3 regions of the Streptomyces sp. NBC_00028 genome follow, and region 1 is predicted to be linked to each of the others. Evidence: riboswitches for the same ligand, from Rfam matches in the RefSeq annotation. Region 1 holds a riboswitch; each other region holds the start of a gene.
The links. A riboswitch is a leader RNA that binds a small molecule or an ion and turns the genes downstream of it on or off. The one in region 1 is predicted to bind cobalamin.
Positions count from the first base shown of each region.

Region 2: linked by a shared signal. The riboswitch ahead of OG885_RS15745 (ribonucleoside-diphosphate reductase subunit alpha) and the one ahead of OG885_RS31530 (prenyltransferase/squalene oxidase repeat-containing protein) in region 1 are both predicted to bind cobalamin.
Region 3: linked by a shared signal. The riboswitch ahead of OG885_RS05325 (CbtB-domain containing protein) and the one ahead of OG885_RS31530 (prenyltransferase/squalene oxidase repeat-containing protein) in region 1 are both predicted to bind cobalamin.

Region 1 is NZ_CP108293.1:7,008,803-7,014,401, reverse strand. Features, by position in the region: gene OG885_RS31550 (aldehyde dehydrogenase) at 1-508, opposite strand, end outside; gene OG885_RS31545 (MBL fold metallo-hydrolase) at 678-1,715, shown strand; gene OG885_RS31540 (nuclear transport factor 2 family protein) at 1,729-2,199, shown strand; gene OG885_RS31535 (phosphotransferase) at 2,180-2,824, opposite strand; cobalamin riboswitch at 2,886-3,027, shown strand; gene OG885_RS31530 (prenyltransferase/squalene oxidase repeat-containing protein) at 3,141-4,373, shown strand; gene OG885_RS31525 (SCO2322 family protein) at 4,373-5,014, shown strand; gene OG885_RS31520 (energy-coupling factor transporter transmembrane component T) at 5,160-5,599, shown strand, end outside.
Region 2 is NZ_CP108293.1:3,593,740-3,599,338, reverse strand. Features, by position in the region: gene OG885_RS15750 (ribonucleotide-diphosphate reductase subunit beta) at 1-851, opposite strand, end outside; gene OG885_RS15745 (ribonucleoside-diphosphate reductase subunit alpha) at 851-3,217, opposite strand; cobalamin riboswitch at 3,341-3,501, opposite strand; gene OG885_RS15740 (GNAT family N-acetyltransferase) at 3,524-4,027, opposite strand; gene mctP (monocarboxylate uptake permease MctP) at 4,101-5,599, opposite strand, start outside.
Region 3 is NZ_CP108293.1:1,199,331-1,204,929, forward strand. Features, by position in the region: gene OG885_RS05305 (tetratricopeptide repeat protein) at 1-837, opposite strand, end outside; gene OG885_RS05310 (oxygenase MpaB family protein) at 894-1,736, opposite strand; gene OG885_RS05315 (acyl-CoA dehydrogenase family protein) at 1,746-2,924, opposite strand; gene OG885_RS05320 (CbtA family protein) at 3,064-3,828, opposite strand; gene OG885_RS05325 (CbtB-domain containing protein) at 3,854-4,075, opposite strand; cobalamin riboswitch at 4,113-4,265, opposite strand; gene OG885_RS05330 (histidine phosphatase family protein) at 4,360-4,923, shown strand; gene OG885_RS05335 (ferredoxin) at 4,939-5,313, opposite strand; gene OG885_RS05340 (DUF6479 family protein) at 5,417-5,599, shown strand, end outside.

The DNA.
Region 1 (5,599 bases):
GCGCGGGCGCGAGCTTGGCGGCGGCGACGAACTGCGGGACGTTCCAGGGGACTACGGCCGCGACGACGCCGACCGGCTCGCGGCGCACGAGGATCTTCCCGAGGACGCCGTCGCGCTGCTCCTCGTACGGGAAGTTCCGTGCGACGGTGATCGCCGCGTCCCACACCATCATCGCGCCGAGCGCCTGCGCGAGGACGCTCCAGGAGTACGGCGACCCGTTCTCGGACGAGATCACGCGGGCGATCTCCTCGTGCCGGGTGAGGATGCCGTCCTTGATGCGGGTGACGACCTCGATGCGCTCGTCGAGGGTCAGCCGCGGCCAGGGCCCCTCGTCGAAGGCGCGCCGGGCGGCGGCGACGGCGGCGTCCACGTCCGCCCGCGCGGCGTGCGGGACGCGTCCGATGACCTCCTCGGTGTGCGGGGAGATCACCTCGATGACGTCCTTGCCCAGGGGGTCCGTCAACTCCCCGCCGATGAACAGCTGTCCGTGTTCCACGAGCTCGGTCATGGCGACTGCCTCCCCGGGAGCTGACTCTGACGGTTCATCAGATATCGGAACTGATACCAGTTCCCTTCCGAGGAGTCCACAGACCGGCGGCGGCAGCTGAAGGATGACTTGGGCTCCCATCGAAACCCGTTCTAGTTATAGTGGCGGGAACGCGGAGACGGGGGAGCCCATGGCACAGGTCAGCCCACAGGTCACCGACCACGGCGGTGGCGTCCGCTCGATCCGTGTCCCCATCCCGGACAATCCGCTGGGCTACACGCTCGTGTACGTCGTCGACACCGACCGCGGCCCGGTACTGGTCGACACCGGCTGGGACGACCCGACCTCCTGGGACACCCTCGCCGCCGGACTCACGGCCTGCGGCACCTCGCCGGCCGCCGTCCACGGGGTGCTGATCACCCATCACCACCCCGACCACCACGGCCTGTCCGGCAAGGTGCGCGAGGCGTCCGGCGCCTGGATCGCGATGCACGCGGCGGACGCCGCCATCGTCCGCCGCACCGGCGAGACCCGCCCCGAGCGCTGGTTCGCCTACATGACGGCCAAGTTGGTGGCCGCGGGCGCCCCCGAGGAGCATGTGGCGCCCTTCCGCACCGCCCGCCCCCGCCGCCTCCCCGGCTTCTCCCCCGCCGTGCCGGACCGCGAGATCGTCCCCGGCGACCTCCTCCCCCTCCCCGGCCGCCGTCTGCGCGCGATCTGGACGCCGGGCCACACCCCGGGCCATGTCTGCCTCCATCTGGAGGAACAACATCCCGCCCAACTACCGGGCCAGGGACGCCTGTTCTCCGGCGATCATCTGCTCCCCGAGATCACCCCGCACATCGGCCTGTACGAGGACCCCGACGACGCCACCGTCACCGACCCCCTCGGCGACTACCTCGACTCCCTCGAACGCGTCGGGCGGCTGGCCCCCGCCGAGGTCCTCCCGGCCCACCAGTACGTCTTCACCGACGCGTCCGCCCGCGTACGGGAGTTGCTGGCGCACCACGAGGACCGGCTGACCGGGCTGCGGGCGCTGCTCGGCGAGCCGCTCACGCCATGGCAGGTCGCCGAGCGCATGGAATGGAACCGCCCCTGGGCCGAAATCCCCCACGGCTCACGGAACATCGCCGTCTCGGAGGCGGAGGCCCATCTGCGGCGCCTGGTGAAGCTGGGCCGGGCGGAGGCGGTGCCGGGGAGCGATCCCCTCACCTACGTGGCGGTGTGATCCCATCGCGGGTATGGACCCTCTGGAGCGACTCCTCGCCGAACGCGCCTGCGAGCGCCTGATCATCGACTTCGTCCACCGTCTCGACCTCGGCGAACCGGGCTCGGTCGCCGGGCTGTTCACCGAGGACGGCTCCTGGGAGTGGCCGCTCCCAGAGGGGGACGGGCGGCGGTCCGTGGGCCGGGAGGCGCTGCGCGCGTACTTCGCCTCCCGTCCCTCCGACCGCCTCTCGCGCCGGGTGATGTCCAACATCCTCGTCACGGTGACGTCCCCGGACAGGGCGACGGCGACCTCGTACTTCACGACGTACCGCGTCGACGGCCACGAGGGCGGCCAGGGCCCCGTCCCGCCGGGCCCGCCCGTCCAGGTCGGGCAGTACGAGGACGAGTTCCGCAGGTCGGCGAAGGGCACGTGGCTGCTCGCGTCGCGAAGGCTGCGGCTGCCGTTCGGCGGCCCGACTCCGGTCAGGACAGGAACGTCCTGACCAACTCCTCGGCGGCGCCGAGCAGTTCGGTCTCCCGTCGGCTCATCGTCGGATTGACCGCCCGCCGCCCGCGCGCCTCGACGAGCCCCTCCTCCGTGAGCGCGGACGGGTCGGCCAGTAGGGCGGCCAGCATCGCGCGCGCCGGCCCCGCGATCGGCTCGTCCCCGACGGCGACCTGGGCGAGGATCACCGCGGACATGCCCCAGTCGAGGCCGGGGTCGCCCTCCTCGGCATTGGCCCAGTCGATGACGTAGGGCCCGTCGGCGGTGAGCATCACGTTGTCCGGATGCAGATCCAGGTGAACCACCCGCCCCGGCACGGCATGCAGCCGCCGCAACAGCCCCGCCAGCATCTCCCCCGCGTCCCGCGCGTCGATGCGCCCGGCCGCGAACGCCGCCAGCATCGTCGGCCCGTGCAGCCGCTGCATGACGAGGTCGGACCGGGAGGAATCCGCTGTCCGCACCCGGGGCACCGGATACCCATGGGCCCGCACCCGCTCCATGACGGCGGCCTCGGCCAGCGCGTCCGCGTACCCCTCCCGGTCGCGCCGCAGCACCCACGCGTCGTCGATCTCATAGACGTCGGACGCCCGCCCCGAGCCGATCAGTCTCCCCGTGATCTCCACGCCGCCGAACCTATCCCCCGGTCGGGAGCGCCTCACAGGAGCCCCTCAGCCGGTTGTTTACGGGCGGGTAGAGTGGCCGCGTCGTCATCACACCCGTACGGGGGGAAGCCGGTGCAATTCCGGCGCTGACCCGCAACCGTGAGCCTCCGAGGCCCTGCCTCCCGGGCAAGCCGGATCGCCCCGCGCGGAGCAGTTGACCGGCTCACGCGCACCGGCATCCGGCCGGTGCACGGCACCGTCGAGGTCTACGGGGCCGAGCCGCCCGGGGTCTCCCCGCGCTGCCCGGCTCCCTTGCAGGGAGAGGCATCCGCCGATCATGAACGTCCGCCGCAGCGCCGCGGTCCTGGCCGCCACCGCCGTGATCGGCACGGCCACCCCGGCCATGGCCGCCGATCCGTCCACTTCGCCCTCGCCTTCGGTGGCGATACCCGACGGGTTGTACGGGGCGGGCGACCCGACGTACGACGGGGTGTGGCGGCAGTCGCTGACGCTGATGGCGCAGACGGAACAGTCCGTCGACCCCGCCGACAAGGCCGTCGACTGGCTGGCCGGCCAGCAGTGCGCCAACGGCGCCTTCCCCGCCTTCCGCGCCGACACCACCAAGGCCTGCGACGCCAAGGTCATGGTCGACACCAACAGCACGGCCGCCGCGGTGCAGGCCCTCGCCGCGACCGGCGGACACGAGGACGTCCCCCGCAAGGCCGTCGCCTGGCTGAAGTCCGTGCAGAACAAGGACGGCGGTTGGGGCTACACCGCCGGCGGAGCGAGCGACGCGAACTCCACGTCCGTGGTCATCGGGGCGCTCACCGCCGTCGGCCAGCAGGCCGCGAAGGTCCAGAAGAACGGCAAGAGCCCCTACGACGCCCTGCTGGACCTCGCCCTCCCCTGCACCGGGACGGGGGCGGGCGCCTTCGCCTACCAGCCCGACAAGAAGGGCGGGCTCACCGCCAACGCGGACGCCACGGCGGCGGCGGTGCTCGGCGGGCTCGGCGAGCAGCAGACGAACGTCCACAGCGACGACGACCGGGCGAGCCAGTCCTGCGAGAAGCCCGGCGACTCCGAGCAGGCCGCCCACAACGGCGCCTCCTACCTCGCGAAGACGATGGCCAAGGACAAGTACCTGAAGTCGGCCCTGCCCGGTGCCGAGGACCAGCCCGACTACGGCAACACCGCCGACGCGGTCGTCGCCCTGTCCGCCGCCGACTTCCACGCCGAGGCCACCGCGTCCGTCCACTGGCTGGAGGCCAACGCCCTGAAGTGGGCCGCGCAGACCGGCCCGGCCGCCTACGCCCAGCTCGTCTTCGCCGCCCAGGCCGGTGGCCTGAACCCGCGTGAGTTCGGCGGCAAGGACCTGATCGTCCTGCTGAACGCGACCGGCCCGACGCCGGAGCACGTGCCCGGCCCGAAGGAGGGACGGGCGACCGGCGCGACCGAGTCCGACGACAGCGATGACGGGCTGTCCGTCGCCTGGACCGTCGGCGGCGGTCTCCTCCTCGGCGCCCTCATCGGCTTCGCCCTCATGCTCCGCGGCCGGAAGCGCCGCCAGTGATGCGCCGCGTCGCCGCCCTGCTCCTGACGGCGTTCTGCCTCCTGGCCCTCACCGGCCAGGCGGCCCACGCCGCCGGTTACCGCTACTGGTCCTTCTGGGACCGCACCGGCACGGCTTGGACCTACGCCACCCAGGGCCCCGCCACCGCCGTCCCCGCCGACGGCGACGTCCAGGGCTTCCGCTTCGCGGTGAGCGAGGACTCGACGGACGCGACGAAGCCCCGCGGCACGGCGTCGTTCGCGAAGATCTGCGCGAACACCCCCGCCGACCCCGGCAAGAAACGCGTGGCCCTGGTCCTCGACTTCGGCACACCGACGGACGCCCCGTCGGGAGAGACACCCCCCGCGCTCCGCACGAAGTGCGCGGTGGTCCCGGCCGACGCGACCACGGCGGAAGCCCTGGCCACGGTGGCCAAACCCCTGCGCTACGACACCAACGCCCTGCTGTGCGCGATCGCCGGGTACCCGGAGACCGGGTGCGGTGAGCAAGTGGCGACGGGCAACAAGAACACCTCGGCGAAGAAGCACAACACCAACAACGACTCCGGCCCATCGGTGGGCCTACTGACGGGCGCCGCAGCGGTGGCAACTTTGGCCGCGGCGGCGATATGGCAGGCAAGGCGCCGCAGGAATGCACGCTAACCCGCCCCAGCCCCCGGACGGCCGCGCCACCGAGGCGGCGCCCACCCCACAACCCCCAACTGCGGACAGTCACACCGCCGGAGCGGCACAGGCAGGCGCAGACCACACCCTAGCTGCGGGCAGTCGTGCCGCTGGGGCGGCACGGGTGGGCGCAGGCGGCACCCCGCCGGCGCGGGCAAGCGAAACGCCCCCCACCTCAACCCCCACCCGCCGCACCCACAGCACCCCCCGCACCCCCCTCCACCCCGCCGCCTGGTGGCTCTGGTCCCTCTCCCTCGGCATCGCCGCCACCCGCACCACCAACCCCCTCCTCCTCACCCTCCTCATCGCCACGTCCGCCTACGTAGTGGCCGCCCGCCGCCCGAACACCCCCTGGGCCCGCTCCTACTCCTCCTTCGTCAAACTCGCCCTCGCCGTCCTCCTCATCCGCCTCACCTTCGCCGTCACCCTCGGCTCCCCCCTCCCCGGCACCCACACCCTCGTCACCCTCCCCGAAGTCCCCCTCCCGGACTGGGCCCAGGGCATCCGCCTCGGTGGCAAGGTCACCGCGGAGACCCTCACCTTCGCCTTCTACGACGGCCTGAA
Region 2 (5,599 bases), 3.4 Mb from region 1:
CCGTCACCGCACAGGTCGCGGCCGAACTGGAGCTCCGCCTCGACCGCCTCCCGCATCATGTCCGTGACCTGCTGCTGGAGCTGCTCGTCGAAGAGGTCCGGCTCCTCCTTGCGGACGGTGTCGACCACCTCGAACGCGAAGCTCATGTGCATGGTCTCGTCGCGGAACACCCAGTTGGTGCCGGTGGCGAGACCGTGCAGCAGACCCCGGCTGCGGAACCAGTAGACGTACGCGAAGGCACCGTAGAAGAACAGGCCCTCGATGCACGCGGCGAAGCAGATGAGGTTGAGCAGGAAGCGGCGGCGGTCGGCCTTCGACTCCAGGCGCTCCAGCTTCTCGACCTCGTTGATCCACTTGAAGCAGAACTCCGCCTTCTCGCGGATCGACGGGATGTTCTCCACCGCCGCGAACGCCGCCGTCCGGTCCTCCGGGTCGGGGAGGTAGGTGTCGAGGAGCGTCAGGTAGAACTGGACGTGCACTGCCTCCTCGAACAGCTGGCGCGACAGGTACAGGCGCGCCTCAGGGGAGTTGATGTGCTTGTAGAGCGTGAGCACCAGGTTGTTCGCCACGATCGAGTCGCCCGTCGCGAAGAACGCCACCAGGCGGCCGATCAGGTGCTGCTCCTCCGGCGTCAGCTTCGCCAGGTCGGCGACGTCCGAGTGGAGGTCGACCTCCTCGACGGTCCAGGTGTTCTTGATGGCGTCCCGGTAACGCTCGTAGAAGTCCGGGTAGCGCATGGGACGCAGAGTCAGCTCGAAGCCCGGGTCGAGCAGGTTCTTGAATGTGGAGGTGCCGGCACGCAGTGCCGCCGTTGAGGGGTGGTGGTCGGGCGACGGGTGGGCGGAGCTCATTACTGGCAGGCCTCGCAGGACTCGGGGTTCTCAAGGGAGCAGGCGATCGCTTCGGGGTCAGCGGCCTGCTGTACGGGGACAGTTGCCTGTGCGGCGCGGGCGATCCTCGTCGCCGGGCGCGAGCGCAGGTAGTACGTCGTCTTCAGGCCCTGCTTCCAGGCGTACGCGTACATCGAGGAGAGCTTGCCGATGGTCGGCGTCTCCAGGAACAGGTTCAGCGACTGGGACTGGTCCAGGAACGGGGTGCGCGCGGCGGCCATGTCGATGAGGCCGCGCTGCGGGATCTCCCACGCCGTGCGGTACAGGTCGCGGACGTCCTGCGGGACCCAGGTGAAGCCCTGCACCGAGCCGTTGGACTCACGCAGCGCCTCCCGGGTCTGCGCGTCCCAGACGCCGAGCTTCTTCAGCTCGGCCACCAGGTAGGAGTTGACCTGGAGGAACTCGCCGGACAGCGTCTCGCGCTTGAAGAGGTTCGAGACCTGCGGCTCGATGCACTCGTACACGCCCGCGATCGAGGCGATCGTGGCCGTGGGCGCGATGGCGAGGAGCAGGGAGTTGCGCAGGCCCGTGGTCGCCATCCGCTCGCGCAGCGCCGCCCAGCGCTCCGGCCAGGTCAGCTCGACGCCGTAGTGGTCGGGGTGCAGCACACCCTGGGCGGTACGGGTCTTCTCCCACGCCGGGAGCGGCCCGTTGCGCTCGGCCAGGTCGGTGGAGGCCTCGTACGCGGCGAGCATGATGCGCTCGGCGATGCGCGTGGAGAGAGCCTTGGCCTCCGGCGAGTCGAAGGGCAGCCGCAGCTTGAAGAAGACGTCCTGGAGGCCCATCGCGCCGAGGCCGACGGGACGCCACTTGGCGTTGGAACGGCCCGCCTGCTCGGTCGGGTAGAAGTTGATGTCCACCACGCGGTCGAGGAAGGTGACGGCGGTACGGACGGTCTCGTCCAGCCGCTCCCAGTCGAGGTCGCCGGTCCTCTGGTCGACGAACGCACCCAGGTTCACCGACCCCAGGTTGCAGACCGCCGTCTCCCCGTCGTCCGTGACCTCCAGGATCTCCGTGCAGAGGTTGGAGGAGTGGACCACGCTGCCGGGCAGCGCCGTCTGGTTGGCGGTGCGGTTGGCGGCGTCCTTGAAGGTCATCCAGCCGTTGCCGGTCTGCGCGAGGGTGCGCATCATGCGGCCGTAGAGGTCACGGGCCGGGATGGTCTTCTTCGCGAGACCGGCCGCCTCCGCCTTGCGGTACGCGGCGTCGAACTCCTCGCCCCACAGGTCGACCAGCTCGGGCACGTCGGCCGGGGAGAACAGCGACCACTCGGCGTCGGCGTTCACGCGGCGCATGAACTCGTCCGGGATCCAGTGCGCGAGGTTCAGGTTGTGCGTACGCCGAGCGTCCTCACCGGTGTTGTCGCGCAGCTCCAGGAACTCCTCGATGTCGGAGTGCCAGGTCTCCAGGTACACCGCGGCCGCGCCCTTGCGCCGACCGCCCTGGTTCACCGCGGCGACGCTAGCGTCCAGCGTCTTCAGGAACGGCACGATGCCGTTGGAGTGCCCGTTGGTGCCCCGGATGAGGGAGCCGCGGGAACGAATCCTGCTGTACGACAGCCCGATGCCACCGGCGTGCTTGGACAGCCGTGCCACCTGGTGGTAGCGGTCGTAGATGGAGTCCAGCTCGTCCAGAGGGGAGTCGAGGAGGTAGCAGGACGACATCTGGGGGTGCCGGGTGCCGGAGTTGAAGAGCGTGGGGGAGGACGGCAGGTAGTCGAGGCGGCTCATGAGCCCGTAGAGCGCGGCGACTTCGTCCAGGGCGCGGGTCGTGTCGTCCTCGGCGAGGCCGGCGGCGACGCGCAGCATGAAGTGCTGGGGAGTCTCGATGACCTGGCGGGTGATCGGGTGCCGCAGGAGGTAGCGGCTGTGCAGGGTGCGGAGCCCGAAGTAGCCGAAGCGGTCGTCGCCGGCCGGGTCGATCAGCGCGTCGAGCCGCGCCGCGTGGACCCGTACGAACTCCGCCGTACGGTCGGCGACCAGGCCCTCGCGGTGGCCGACCCCGACGGACTCGGTGAAGGACGTGACGCCCTGGGAGGCGGCCTCGGCGGCGATGCTGATGGTCAGCAGCCGGGCGGCCAGCCGGGAGTAGGCGGGGTCCTCGGAGATGAGACCGGCAGCGGCCTCCGTCGCCAGCTCGCGCAGCTCCGCGCCGCCATCGGAGTCCGCCCGGCCGGAGCGGCCGCGCAGCGCGGCGGCGGCGACCCGTCCGGGGTCGGCGTCGGGCAGGTCGGCGGTCAGCTCGGTCAGGGTCCGCAACAGGGCGGTACCGGGACCGTCGTTCTCCGCCTGGACCGCTGAAGCCGGATCGGCTGGCGCGATGGTCACTGGGGGGCTCTCCCTCGCTCGGCACGGGGCCTGGCGGAGAGCAGGGGGCAGCACGAGCGCACACGGCGTCGCGTCCACCGGCCCACTCCACGAGGCCCGGACGTCATGGCACCCGGGCCACGGCGGCCTGGGCACGCTGTCGGCAGGTCCTCGGACTGACTCCCGTACACGCACAAGACATGCACAAGTACACCGTTGCGGGACAGTTCCGGATTCGCACCGGATTCCCCTGTGGCGACAGCGAGCATGAGCATACATCTTGTGCCGGGTTCGGGTGGCACCCCTAGATGTTGTGTCGCGGCGACTTCAGAGCGTCAACTCATAGGTGAGAAGCGTGAACTCCACACCCGGGATCGGCTGCCAGTCGCGCTCGGGCGCGCGGACGAAACCGAGGCGTTCGTAGATGCGGTGGGCGGCGTACATGATCTCCTGGGTCGACAGCACGATGCCCGTGCAGCCCTCCGCCGCCCTCGCCCGGTCGACGCAGGCGCGGACGAGGGCCTCGCCGGCCCCTCTGCCGCGCGCCGCGCGGCTGACGGCGAGCATGCGGATCACGGCCTCGTCGGGCCGGGCGTGCTCGGCCAGGGCGCCGCCGGCGGCGACGTAGGTGACGGTGCCGACGGGCTCGCCGCCCAGGGTGGCCACGAGTACCTCGGCGGAGGCGGCCCGCTTGGCGACGTCTCTCAACTCGCCCAGGTACCAGTCGCTCTCGCCGAAGGCGAGGAGGTCGTCCAGGAGATAGGCCTGGGCCGTGATCTCACCGATCGTGTCGTATTCGCTGGGTTCCGCAGCCCGGATCTCGATGTCCATGGGAGCGAGTGTGCCCGACCGGTACGACAACGGGCCGCCGGATGTTCCGACGGCCCGCTGAGCACGGAAATCCTCAGTGCGAGGTGCCCGCCGTCGCCGGCGGCAGCTCGACCTGGACGCCGGGGTCGCCCGCGTCCGCCGTGTAGTCCTCGGGGCTCGTCTCGTCGACGCCCTCCGGGGCCTTCACGGCCTTCAGGACGAAGGTCAGGACCACCGTGACGACGACATTGAGCACGAACGCCGTCAGGCCGATGTAGCCGATCTCGCCGATGCCCGGGATCTCCTTCGACGAGCCGCCGAAGTGCTTCTGGGTCGGGGAGGCGACGCCGTACGCGGCGACCGTGCCGTAGATCATGCCGACCGCCCAGCCGGCGAGCAGGGCCCAGCGGTGGAACCAGCGGGTGAACAGACCGCCGACCAGGGCCGGGAACGTCTGGAGGATCCAGATGCCGCCCAGGAGCTGGAAGTTGATGGCGACCGTCTTGTCCATCGTCAGGACGAAGACCAGCGCGCCGACCTTCACCAGCAGGGACACCAGCTTGGAGATCTTGGTCTCCTGCTCCGGAGTCGCGTCCGGCTTGATGAAGTCCTTGTAGATGTTGCGGGTGAAGAGATTCGCCGCCGCGATGGACATGATGGCGGCGGGCACGAGCGCGCCGATACCGATCGCCGCGAAGGCCACACCCGCGAACCACGCCGGGAACATGTCCTCGAACAGCTGCGGGATCGCCAACTGGCCGTTGGTGACCTTGACCCCGGCCGCGATCGCCATGAAGCCCAGCAGCGCCAGCAGACCCAGCATCAGCGAGTACAGCGGCAGGATCGTGGTATTGCGGCGGATCACCTCACGGCTCCTGGAGGAGAGCGTCGCGGTGATCGAGTGCGGGTACATGAAGAGCGCGAGCGCGGAGCCCAACGCCAGCGTGGCGTACGTCCATTGGCCCGGCTCGCCCGGCACCAGCGCACCGCGCGGCGCGCCCGTCGCCGGGTTGGTCTGGCTGTACGCCTCGCCCGCCTTGGCGAAGATCTCGTCGAACCCGCCCAGCTTGATCGGGATGTAGATGATCGCCACCGCGATGACGATGTAGATCAGCGTGTCCTTGACGAACGCGATCAGGGCGGGGGCACGCAGACCGGAGGAGTACGTGTACGCCGCGAGCACGCCGAACGCGATCAGCAGCGGCAGGTCCTTCACGAACCAGTTGGTGTCCTCGCCACCGCCGACGCCCATGACGTCCAGGACGGCCTGGATACCCACGAGTTGGAGGGCGATGTACGGCATCGTCGCGAGGATGCCGGTGACGGCGACCGCGAGCGACAGGCCCTTCGAACCCCAGCGTCCGCGGACGAAGTCGGAGGTCGTCACATAGCCGTGCTTGTGCGAGACCGACCACAGGCGGGGGAGGAAGGTGAAGATCAGGGGGTACACGAGGATCGTGTACGGCACCGCGAAGAAGCCGGCCGCGCCCGCCGCGTAGATCGCCGCCGGGACGGCCACGAAGGTGTACGCGGTGTAGAGGTCGCCGCCGAGCAGGAACCAGGTGACCCAGGTGCCGAACGACCGGCCGCCCA
Region 3 (5,599 bases), 5.8 Mb from region 1:
GCTGATCCGGCGCGCCACCTCACGGGCGTCGTAGGGGCGTTGGTCGGGCAGCTTGGCCAGCAGGTCCAGGATGATCTTCTCGAAGTACGGCGGCACCTCGGCGCGGTGGCTGCGCGGTGGACGGGGTGGCGTGTCGCGGTGGCCGACGAGGATCGCCCAGGCGTCGTCGAGGTCGAACGGCGGTGCCCCGGTGGTGATCTCGTACAGCACGCACCCCAGCGAGTACAGGTCGCTGCGCTGGTCGACCTCGGAGCCGCCGATCTGCTCCGGCGACATGTAGTGCGGAGTGCCCATCGCGATGCCGGTGCCGGTGAGCCGGGAGGTGAAGCCGATGTCGTGGCCGAGCCGGGCGATGCCGAAGTCGCAGATCTTCACGGTGCCGTCGGCCAGCCGCATGATGTTGGCGGGCTTCAGATCGCGGTGCACGATGCCCTGCTCGTGGGTGTAGGCGAGCGCGGCGGCGACCTGGTCGGCGATGTCGACGACGTCCGGGACGGGCAGTGGATGATGTCGGTTGTCCTCCAGGAGCTGGCTGAGGTTGCGGCCCTCCAGCAGCTCCATGACGAGGAAGAGGATGCCGTCGGACTCGCCGAAGTCATGGACGACGGTGACCCCCCGATGCTGGAGGGCGGCGGCGACGCGGGCCTCCCGCCGGAACCGCTCGCGCAGGACGCGGGTGAAGGACTGGTCGTGGGAGGGGCCGAGCGGTTTGAGGCACTTCACGGCGACCTGGCGGCCCAGCGACTCGTCGCGGGCCCGCCACACCTCGCCCATGCCGCCGCGGCCAATCAGGTCGAGCAATCGGTAGCGGCCCTGGATCAGCTTGCTGTCCCCCATCTGCTGCGATCGCCCCCGTCGAAGTCGCCCGCCCCTGGCCCGTCCAGTATGGCGAGCTATCTCCCGACTTTGTACGGTGCCGGGCGGGAGCCGGGGCCGAGCCGTGACATGGCCCGCAGGATGTGTTTGGGCGGCAGTTGCCAGCGCAGACGTGCGGGAACAGCGCGCAACAGGGTGCCCGTGCGACGCAACTGGCGGGTGACGGTGGCGGGTTCCGGGGCGGGTCTGCCGTACAGATCGTGGGCGTACGGCGGCAGAGCGGCGTACGCCAGATGTGCCACGCGCCGCCACAGCACCTCGCGCGCCGGGACGAGCAGGGGGTGCGTCGGTGGGCGGAGCAGGAAGTCGTCGACCGCGCGTGCCTCGGGCCCGGCGGTGAGTTCGGGTCCGACCTTCTCGAAGTAGGCGGCCATCTCGGCCTGGTTCGCGGGTACGGCGTCGGGGTCGAGGCCCACCAGCCGGGCGCTGACGCGGTGTTCGGCGATGTAGCGGTCGGCCTGTTCGTCGGTGAGGTGGAAGCCGGAGCGGCGGCCGACCTGGAGATAGGAGTCGATCTCGGCGCAGTGCACCCACAGCAGCAGCTCGGGTTCGCCGACCCCGTAGGTCTCCCCGGTGTCGGGATCGGTGGCGGACAGCATGCTGTGGATCTTCCGGACGCGGGCGCCCGCCCGTTCGGCCGCCGCCGTGGTGCCGTACGTCGTGGTGCCGACGAAGTTCGCGGTGCGCAGCAGCCGGCCCCAGGCGTCCTGCCGGAAGTCGGAGTTCTGCATGACTCCGCGCACGGCACGGGGATGCAGGGCCTGGAGGTAGAGCGCGCGGACGCCCGCGACCCACATCATCGGGTCGCCGTGCAACTGCCAGGTCACCGAGTTCGGGGTGAACAGCCCGGGATCTCCCATACCCGCAGGCTAACGCCGAACCCTCGGCATCCCCAGACCGATCCACGAGATGATCTCCCGCTGGATCTCGTTGTTGCCGCCGCCGAAGGTGAAGATGACCGCGGAACGGTAGCCGCGCTCCAGCTCGCCGTGGAGCACGGAGCCCGCGGAGCCCTCCTTCAGGGCGCCGGCGGCCGCGACCACCTCCATGAGCCAGGCGTAGGCGTCCCGGCGGGCCTCGGAGCCGTAGACCTTGACCGCGGAGGCGTCCTGGGGGGTGAGTGTGCCGTTCTGCACGGCGTGGACCATCTGCCAGTTGAGCAGCTTCATCGCGTCGAGCTTCACATGGGTCTGGGCGAGTCGGCGGCGCACCCAGGGCAGGTCGACGACGCGGCGGCCGTCGGCGAGCTTGGTCTCCATGGCCCAGCGCTGGACGTCGTGCAGGGCGCGGATGGCCATGGTGCCGTGTGCGGCGAGGGTGACGCGCTCGTGATTGAGCTGGTTGGTGATCAGCCGCCAGCCCTGGTTCTCGGCGCCGACCCGGCGGGCGACGGGGACACGGATGTCCTCGTAGTAGCTGGCGGTGGTGTCGTGGCCGGCGAGGGTGTTGATGACGGTGCAGGAGTAGCCGGGGTCGGTGGTCGGCACGAGGAGCATGGTGATGCCCTTGTGCGGCGGGGCGTCGGGGTCGGTGCGGGTGGCGAGCCAGACCCAGTCGGCGGTGTCGCCGTTGGTGGTCCAGATCTTCTGCCCGTTGACGACGTACTCGTCCCCTTCGCGCACCGCGCGCGTCTTCAGGGAGGCGAGGTCGGTGCCGGCGTCGGGCTCGCTGTAGCCGATCGCGAAGTCGAGCTCGCCGGAGAGGATCCCGGGGAGGAAGTACGCCTTCTGCTCGTCGGTGCCGTACTGCATGATCGTCGGCCCTACGGTGTTCAGCGCCATCAGCGGCAGCGGTACGCCGGCCTGGGCGGCCTCGTCGAAGAAGATGAACTGCTCCATCGCGGTCAGGCCACGGCCGCCGTACTCCTTCGGCCAGCCCACGCCCAGCCAGCGGTCGGCGCCCAGGCGGCGGACGGTCTCACGGTAGAAGCGCTTCTGCTCCCGCCGGTCGCCGTGCCGGGCGTTGGCGTCGGTCGGCACCAACTCGGCGAAGTACGCGCGCAGTTCGGTGCGCAGCCGCTGCTGCTCGGGTGTGTATGCGAGATGCACGGCGCCTCCAGGCTCCCCGGAACCGGTCCTGTCGGCGCACACGGTAGAACGTGTTCCAGAAATAGGGAATGGCGAGGCGGTACCGAGGCATATGAAACGGGCCCCCGCGTGGCGGGGGCCCGTTTCGGTGCTGAACTGCTCAGTGAATGACGGGAGTCGGCTGACTCCCGGCACCCGCCGACCGCTCGGCCGGCTTCGGCGCCAGCTGCCGCTCCGCCAGCAGCCCGAAGACCAGCCCGAAGGAGGTCCACAGGGTCACCTGCACGGCGAGCGCCGCGAGCCGGTACTGCCACAACAGGGCGGCCGGGAAGTGCTCCGGCACCTCGTTGAACGACGGCAGGAACGCGTACGCCAGACCGACGACGAGGACGAAGAACGCGCCCGCGGCGAGGGTGGCGTTCCAGTTGCCGAGGCGGGGTGCGAGCCGCTTGCCCAGGATGACCGTGCCCACCGTCAGCAGCACGCTGAGGACGATCATCAGGAAGAACAGCGCGGTCCGCTGGTTGAGCGTGTCGGGGTCGCCGACGGCCGGCGGGTTGGCCGGGTACTTGAGGAACGGCACGACGTACACCGCGACCAGGCCGGCGACCGCCAGGAGCAGCGCGCTCGCGCGCGGCCCGAAGCGGCCGATCCGGCCGAGCGCGAAGCAGTACGCGAGCGCCGCGATGCCGCCGAAGGCGACCCCGTAGACGAGGACACCGGTGGACAGGCCCGCGGTGGACTGGAGCGTACGGCTGAAGAGTTCCTCGCCGCCGTGCTCGTGGGCGTGGCTCTCCTCGAAGGCGATGGCCTGATCGACGCGTGGCTCCCCGAGGAAGTACGCGACGACGAGCGCGGCCAGGCCCGCGACGAGGCCCGCGAGCATGCCGCGGACCAGGAGGTTTCTGACAGTTGCGGAGTTCATGCGCGGATACGCTTCCTCGCCACCGTCAGTGGCACGGGAAGCCGAGCAGATGGCGGGCGTCGTGCACCCACTCGTGGACTCCCTCGCCGGACAGCAGGGAGGTGGCGCCCTGTTCGGCGCCGACGAAGTAGAGCAGGACCAGCATCAGGACGCCGAAGAAGACCGCCCAGGGGACGATGGCGCCGATCGGCAGCTTTGCGGGTATGGCGGTGGAGCTGGTTGTCGGCTGAGCGACGGTCTGCGCCATGGCAGGACCTCCTGGGGGAACTCGCGTCCCGTCTCGGTGGTGCACAGGACGACGGGGCGGGTCTGACTCCCCCGGCCCACCCCTGGGGGTGTGCCCGGCATACAGTGGCGCGACCGTGCCGGAATCCCACCGGCTTCCACCGAACCGTCGTCGATATCGTCGAGAAGGTACCGCGTGCGAGAGGTGCGGCCAAGAGCGCACGGGTCGGCCACGAGCGCCCCTGAGGCGCTGTGGGCATGTCAATTGCGTGGTACGGAAGGGATGTTGGGCGGGGGAATGGACCGATGACCAGCCGAGTGATGTTGATCTCACCCGCGATCAGCGCGGCTCTGCGCGAGGCCCGCTTCGACGACGGCAGCCCGCCGGACGACTCAGGACTGCGGCTCGCGAAGGCCGCCGCAGGCACGCTGCCCACGGCCCGTCAGGTCTGCGTCTCCCCCACCGTGCGCTGCCGCGAGACGGCCGACGCACTTGGCCTCGACGCCCTGGACACACCGGAGTTGGCCGCCCTCGACACCGGACGCTGGCGCGGGGCGACGCTGGCCGAGGTGGGCGCCGCCGAGCCGGAGGCGCTGGCCCGCTGGCTGGCCGACGTGGAAGCTGCACCGCACGGCGGGGAGTCGGTGCACGCGCTGTGCGAACGGGTCGCGGCGTGGCTGGACCCGCTCGCCGCGGAGCCGGGCCGGACGATCGTGGTGGCCGAACCCGAGATCGTCCGCGCCGCGCTCGTCCACGCGCTGGGAGCCCCGAGGGCGTCGTTCTGGCGCGCGGACGTCGCACCGCTCACCGCCGTCGAACTCAGCGGCCGGGCGGGCCGCTGGAACGTACGGATGGGACGACCTCTGTGAGAGGTGCGCCGCGCCTCAGCGCAGCGTGTCCATGAAGTCCGTGCAGGCCTGGGCGCAGGTCCGGCAGGCCTTGGCGGCCTCCTCCGCGCCCGGCTGGGTGTCGAAGGCGTGGGCGCTTTCCAGGCAGACCGTCCGGCACCACTCGAGCTGGACGCGGATACCGCTCTCGTCCAGCCGGTTCTGCTCGGACAGCACCCGGCACGTCGCGTCGCACACCTCCGCGCACATGATGCCCTTGCGTCGTACGAGTTCCTGCTGCTCGGTCCCGTCCGGATCCACGAGGCTGGCACGCACCGCACATGCCCGGGCGCAATCGGTGCACGCCTGCGCACACGCGAAACGGTCCTCCAGGAACCGGATGAGCTCCTGTTGGGATGTCGTCGCTGTCACACCGCGCGGGTAGCCGCCGCGGATCGCGTCAAACCCCCTCGCCGGAGGTTCCGCCCGTCGCGTGGACGGGTTCACGCACGCCGGCGGGGGTACTCGCGGGGCCATGAACATCGCATGGATGGAGATGGCCGCGGGTCGCGGCGCCCTGGGCGTCGGGCTGATCGTGGCGGGTCTGGTCGTGGTCGCCCTGTTGCTCGGCGCGTTCTGGCTGGGCGCACGCATCCGTCGCCAGGAACCGCCGCCCCCGAGCCCCGAGGAGCAGCCGAGGCTGCCCGAGGGCGGGCCC